Regions from separate parts of the Paenibacillus apii genome, predicted to be linked through region 2. Evidence: a T-box and tRNA genes for the amino acid it is inferred to sense, from the RefSeq annotation. Region 2 holds a T-box; the other holds one or more tRNA genes.

Region 1 (3,415 bases), on a different contig from region 2:
ATGCCTCCGCCAAGCTGATTCACGCCGGACAGAAGCAACGGATTCCACAAGTAATTCATCATCGGGCGAGGGGTGCGAGGGGTAGTGAATATGAATTCGGTTCCATCCTCAGAAAAATGACCAAAGCTGCTCATTATGGCATCCTCCTTATTATGGGGAACGTTCCCCATTCGTTGAAAAAAATAATAAGCCGGGCAAACCGTTAAATCGGCTCGGACGGGTGCTCGGAAATTAGATTTCGGCAGGTGTTGCCTTCTTTTAGCTCCGGCTGAAAAAGGCGCACCATCTTTTCGGGGAGAGTCCCCGCAATCAGCGCGGCCACCAGTTCAACGGCGGCTGCGGCCACGTCGGATAAGGGCTGGGCGAGGGAGGTGAGTTCGAGTGGTCCGGGCTTGAAGCTGAGCAATCCGACCAGATGGTCAAAGCCAATAACCGATAGGTCGTCGGGAATGCGGCATCTGGCTTGACTAAGAGTATCCATCATCTCATACGCAATCAAATCGTTGAAAACAAACACAGCCGTCGGTTTATCCTTCATGCCGAGCAGCCGTTCGGCTGCCTTTGCTCCGCAGCCGATGGTTCCGCTTGTGACGATGAACGATTCGGGCGGAGCGGAAAGCCCGCGTTCCTCCATCGCCGTTGTAAAACCGTTCTTACGGTCCAACGCCACAAGGTGCTGCAGATTACCTGTGACGTGCACGATCTTCCGATGGCCCAGTTCGTATAAATAGTTCACCGCTTGAGCGGCCCCCGACAGGTTGTCAATCAATACGTTGGGAATGGAGAGGTGTTCAAAGTGATTCTCAATGACCGCAAAAGGAAAATGAACCGCGGTGAGCATCTCGATCAGCGGTAGATCCTCCTCCGCGCTCCCGAATAAAATGATGCCATCCGCCGCGCCGCCCATGAAATACCGGATATAATGCCGTTTCGAATCCGGGTCGGAATTGCAGCTGCAAAACACCAAACGGTAACCGCTTTCCATTGCATGCTGCTCCAACTGCCCCGCTAACTCCGTGTATAAGGGGGAACGGAACGAATCATAGACGACGCCGATGACACCGGTCTTGCTGGTGACCAGGCTCCGTGCGGCGATATTGGGAGTGTAGTGCAAGGCTGCTGCCGCTTCCAGTACCCGCTTCCGGGTTTCCGCATGAACCCCATACTGCTGATTCAGCACTTTGGATACCGTAGTCTTGGAAACGCCGGCCTTCTTGGCAATATCCAGGATGCTTGCGATTTCGAGCTCCTCCTTCCAGCCTTATAATGGGTGGGGAACGTTCCCCAAAATGATCGTATCCCATATTCCGGAAAAGCACAAGATCTGTTTTGGCATCTAAGCAAAAAACAAAGGAAGGGAAGGTATTATAAGATAACTCCAGAACAACATACATTCGTTTACGTTTACAATTATGTATCCATAAATGAATGTATTTAATTTATTAAAAAAAGTGCTTGTCAGATAAATAGAGATTTGCTATAATCATTTTTGTTGTGACACTAAAGTGCGGCCCGTTGGTCAAGGGGTTAAGACACCTCCCTTTCACGGAGGTAACAGGGGTTCGAATCCCCTACGGGTCATATCTTCTTCGAACCAGGGATGAGAACCCCAAAAGGTTCGTCGGAGCATCGGCATCGTAAGGAATATGCGAAATCTATTCTCTACGGGTCATATAAGCGGTAGTGGTGGAATGGCAGACACGCTATCTTGAGGGGGTAGTGGGCGTACGCCCGTGGAGGTTCGAGTCCTCTCTACCGCATAACAACCAAGAAAGAATCCTGAGAAATCGGGGTTCTTTTTTTATATCAATTGCAGATCTTTACTTACTCCGCCAACCCGTTCAAAACGCGTGCATATTGCGGATATAGCTGGGCGATGCAGGACGGGCAAATATCATGGGTCAGTTCGACATGAAGCTCCTGTTGGAGAAAGCGTTCGATGGGAACCCACTGCCCGCCCTTGCGGACGGATTTGCAGGAAGCACAGATCGGCACGAAAGGCAGAGGCTTCCGATAATGGGTCATAACCGGCGCCTTGGCAGGAGATGAATCGGTTACAGAAGCGGTATAACGGTGGGACAGCAGTACAAAAGCGGTCGCCCCGTTTGACTCTTCCGGTATGGGGAGAGCCTCGATTTGAAACCATTTTCCTCCCCTCAGAAAAGGTGGCATGGGAAACCGGCCGCTGTAAACAAGGCGTTCGCCCAGAAAGATGGACTGGATCGCCTGAAGAAGCTCGCTCATATAGTCCGACGGCAGAACAAGCTCCCGCATCAGTTCAAAATAATCCGTACCCGTCCACTCAAAGCGTGCCGAGAGGCCGGCGGCAATCCCGCATTCTCTCCATGAATCATTCACTTCGGTGATAAGACCTCGTCTGTCGATAGCGAGCACGCTGCCGGGGAGAGAGCGGGTCAGATGAATAACAAGGGACAAAGCGCTTTCAGGCAAAAGAATCGCTCCTTGACATGATTCAGGATGAAATACTAAGATTAGTCGGGAAAAATATAGCTCATTCATCACCCGGTTCACCCGGAATGGCAGGAGGTATGTTAAGCAAACGGTCGACTTGCCGGCGGTAGCGCATGGCCCGGCGCGTTCCGTAGATGAGATTGGACAGTCGGTAGGGCGGTATACCGTACAGTTGGCAAAAGTCCTTCTGACTCAGCCGCATCTCCGCCAGACGCTGCTTGATGGCCCATCCGTAGGGGGTTATGGGCTTTTTGCTGCTCATCTTGCTCACCTCTTATCGACATTCCAGCCGTATGATATAATGGGTTAAGGCATAAGATTAGTCAATTATATACTTTTTTACGTCATTTTACAATAAATAATGACTTATATAAGTAATTTGTCATAATTTCGGAAGGCGGTTTGGAAATGCAGTCCATTTATGATCGAATTGAGCTTTTGATTAGCAAAAAAGGCATCACCAAAAAAGCATTCTGCGAGCAGCTCGGCATCAGTACAGGCAATTTGGGAGATTGGAAGCGGGGCAAGTCCACGCCCGGAACGCATAAATTAATCGAAATCGGCGCTTTTTTTGGCGTCAGTCTGGACTGGCTCATCTTGGGCAAGAACTCTCCGTCCATACTGCGTGAAGGAAGCGAGGATTATTTTTTTGAGCAAATACGGCAATCCGATTGCCAATTTGATGAGCTGGAGCCTCGTGAGAAGGAATTTATCAAGGAATATCTCGCTTTTTCTGAATACCGCAGACGGAAACAGGATGAACAGCCTCCCGAATAAATTTAAGCTTTACTTTTGAGAAATAAGCGAGTATAATAACTTGTGTTGGTCTCAAAAAGATCATTCGCCGCGCGGTAGTGGTGGAATGGCAGACACGCTATCTTGAGGGGGTAGTGGGCGTACGCCCGTGGAGGTTCGAGTCCTCTCTACCGCATACAGTAAGAAG
Region 2 (3,415 bases):
TTGCCGTATTGAACCGCAGATTTTCGAGATCATCGGTGACTTTCTTGATCGTCTTGTGCCAAGTGCGCTTGAATTCCTCGGTACCGCCGTTCTCGGTGATTTTGGCGTTCAGGCCGCCCTCTTCACTTACGAACAGGCGCCATACGCGGGAAAGGAAGCGGTGAATGCCTTCCACGCCGTTTGCGTTCCACGGCTTGGTTGCTTCCAGCGGTCCCATGAACATTTCATACACGCGGAGTGTATCTGCGCCGAATTCGTTCACAATCTCATCGGGATTGATGACATTGCCCCGGGATTTACTCATCTTCTCGTTGTTCGTGCCGAGAATCATGCCCTGGTTGACCAGCTTGTGGAACGGCTCCTTCGTGTTCACAACGCCGATATCGTACAGCACCTTGTGCCAGAAGCGGGCATACAGCAGGTGAAGCACCGCATGCTCGGCGCCGCCGATGTACAGGTCGACCGGCAGCCATTCCTTCTGCTTCTCGGGAGAACACAGCTCCTTGTCGTTATGCGGATCGATGTAACGCAGGTAGTACCAGCAGCTGCCGGCCCACTGCGGCATCGTGTTCGTCTCGCGGCGGGCTTTCATGCCGGTCTCGGGGTCCACCGTTTCGACCCATTCCGTCACATTGGCCAGCGGCGATTCGCCCGTGCCCGAAGGCTTGATCGCGTCGACATCCGGCAGAACAAGCGGCAGCTGGTCTTCCGGGACCGTCTTCATCGTGCCGTCTTCCAGATGCAGAATCGGGATCGGCTCGCCCCAATAGCGCTGGCGGCTGAACAGCCAGTCGCGCAGGCGATAGGTTACCTTGCCCTTGCCAAAGCCCTTTTCCTCAAGCCAGGAGATCATGGCGGCGATAGCCACTGTATTGTCCAGCCCGTTCAGGAAGTCGGAATTGACATGCGGACCGTCGCCGCTGTAGGCTTCCTCTTCCAGATTTCCGCCCTGGACAACCTCGATAATGTCAAGCCCGAACTGCTTGGCGAACTCCCAGTCGCGGGTGTCGTGTCCCGGTACCGCCATAATCGCGCCGGTGCCGTATCCGGCCAGGACGTAGTCGGCGATCCAGATCGGCAGCTTGGCGCCGTTGACCGGGTTGACCGCATAGGCACCCGTGAACACGCCGGTCTTCTCTTTGGCGAGATCCGTCCGCTCCAGATCACTCTTGCGGGCGGCAAGCTCCTTGTAATCCTCCACAGCCTGTCGCTGGGCGTCCGTTGTGATCGAAGCGACCAGCTCGTGCTCAGGCGCGAGCACGCAGTAACTGGCCCCGAACAGCGTGTCGGGACGGGTGGTAAACACGGTCAAGTCCGCATCATGCCCGTCGATGCGGAAGGTGACTTCGGCGCCCTTCGATTTGCCGATCCAGTTGCGCTGCATGTCCTTGATGCTTTCGGACCAGTCCAGCTCTTCCAGGTCCTCCAGCAGACGTTCAGCGTATTCGGTGATCCGCAGAATCCACTGGCGCATCGGTCTGCGGATGACGGGATGCCCGCCGCGCTCGCTTTTGCCGTCGATGACTTCTTCGTTAGACAGTACGGTGCCAAGCGCCGGACACCAGTTCACCGGCACCTCTGCCACGTAAGCCAGGCCGCGTTTGTACAGCTGAATGAAGATCCACTGCGTCCATTTATAGTAGCTGGGGTCCGTTGTGCTGATCTCGCGGTCCCAATCGTAGGAGAAGCCCAGCGATTTGATCTGACGGCGGAAATTATTGACGTTCTTGACCGTGATATCACGCGGATGCTGTCCCGTATCCAGCGCATGCTGCTCGGCCGGCAGGCCGAAAGCGTCCCAGCCCATCGGATGAAGCACATTATAGCCGCGCATCCGCTTGTAGCGGGAGACGATATCCGTCGCCGTATAGCCTTCCGGATGCCCTACATGCAGACCGGCTCCCGAAGGGTAAGGAAACATGTCAAGCGCGTAAAATTTAGGCTTGCTCGGGTCTTCCCCGGTTTTGAACGTGTGATGCTCTTCCCAATATTTCTGCCATTTCGGTTCCAGTACCTGCGCCCGGTAACCCTGGGCAGTCGTATTCCCCTTGTTGTCACTCATAACCTATTCCTCCTTGAATTGCTGCGAACAATCAATAAAAAAGCCTCCCATCCCTAGCGTATAACGCTAGGGACGAGAGGCTGAATTCCCGTGGTACCACCCTAGTTAGCAGGCGGACTTCCCAAATCACCGCTTGCTCACTCTAACGCCCTGTAACGGGGGCGGGCCGACGTCGGTTAACGCTTGGAAAGCTTCCTTCGGTCAGCAGGCATTGCTGTCCTTTCTGAAGTCCCTCGCGGTTGTCGCCGTTTCTCAGAGGCGAGTTCATTTCGACTTCGTCAACCGGCTCGCACCAAGAACACCGGCTCTCTGCGTGACACACCCGAAATTAATGCTCCTCTTCATTGAATCCTGTGAAGTTTATATTCCATAATATTATATACAGAAGCCGCCTCTCCAGTCAATGCGCATTCCCTCACACCGTCTTCCGCTTCATATAATAGGTGATTAGATGCTGAAGGACGACTTTACCGGCCGCGAACACGGGAACCGCCAGAATCAGGCCGACAATACCGGCAATTTCGCCCCCCACCAGCAGGGCAAAAATAATAAGCAGAGGGTGCAAGTGCAGCGTCCGGCCCACGACCTGCGGCGAGATGACATTGCTCTCCAGCATTTGGCACAGTGTGTTCACCACGACGACCATCAGCACCATGCGAAATGAAATGGTCGACGCCATCACGATGGCGGGAGCCGCGCCGAGAAATGGCCCCAAATACGGAACGAGTTCAAATATGGCCACAAGGCTCGCGAACAGCAGCGCATACGGCATTCCGATCAAAGCGTAGCCGATATAAGCCATTGTGCCGATGATCAGACTGACCAGAAACTGGCCGCGGATATAATTGCCGAGCGCCTCGTCGATATCTTTTAACATCGTCACGATGGATTTGCGGCGGGAACGCGGGAGACAGGACACAAGCGCCCGTTCGAATACATCGAAGTCCTTCAAAATATAGAACACCAGAAAGGGGACGATAAAAGCGTCGAACAGGACGCCGATCGTCGTGCCGATATGGTCGAGAAAATTCGAGATTCCTTTGGCCAGACGATTTTCCAGTTGAAAAAACCAGTTGTTCATCCCCATCTCCACTCCCGGCGGGATTAGACGGGTATTCATGCTGTGCATAAGCCCCTGCGCCCTTAAAGTCATCTCCGGCAAATGCTCATTTAGCTCTTCGAGCTGTTTTATGAACATCGGGATCAGATTAACGGCGATGACCGCGATTGCAGTGAGGAATACGGCATAAATCAGTAGGACGGCCACACCGCGCGGCATTTTCCTTTGGGCCAGCAGACTGACAACCGGATTAAGCACATACGAGATAATCATGGCAGTCACAAAAGGAGCCA

Evidence for each region. The T-box of region 2 lies ahead of leuS (leucine--tRNA ligase). A T-box ahead of a tRNA ligase gene usually reads a tRNA of that ligase, here a tRNA-Leu.
Region 1: it has a tRNA-Leu gene. The T-box ahead of leuS (leucine--tRNA ligase) is inferred to sense a tRNA for this amino acid. The anticodon was not compared.

The regions. Positions count from the first base shown of each region.
Region 1 is NZ_JAAKGU010000003.1:277,421-280,835, reverse strand. Features, by position in the region: gene G5B47_RS09655 (GH36-type glycosyl hydrolase domain-containing protein) at 1-134, opposite strand, end outside; gene G5B47_RS09650 (LacI family DNA-binding transcriptional regulator) at 203-1,222, opposite strand; tRNA gene G5B47_RS09645 (tRNA-Glu) at 1,510-1,581, shown strand; tRNA gene G5B47_RS09640 (tRNA-Leu) at 1,678-1,760, shown strand; gene G5B47_RS09635 (PAS domain-containing protein) at 1,825-2,451, opposite strand; gene G5B47_RS09630 (helix-turn-helix domain-containing protein) at 2,513-2,734, opposite strand; gene G5B47_RS09625 (helix-turn-helix domain-containing protein) at 2,881-3,249, shown strand; tRNA gene G5B47_RS09620 (tRNA-Leu) at 3,321-3,403, shown strand.
Region 2 is NZ_JAAKGU010000001.1:1,146,503-1,149,917, forward strand. Features, by position in the region: gene leuS (leucine--tRNA ligase) at 1-2,062, opposite strand, end outside; T-box leader at 2,128-2,416, opposite strand; gene G5B47_RS05655 (AI-2E family transporter) at 2,478-3,415, opposite strand, start outside.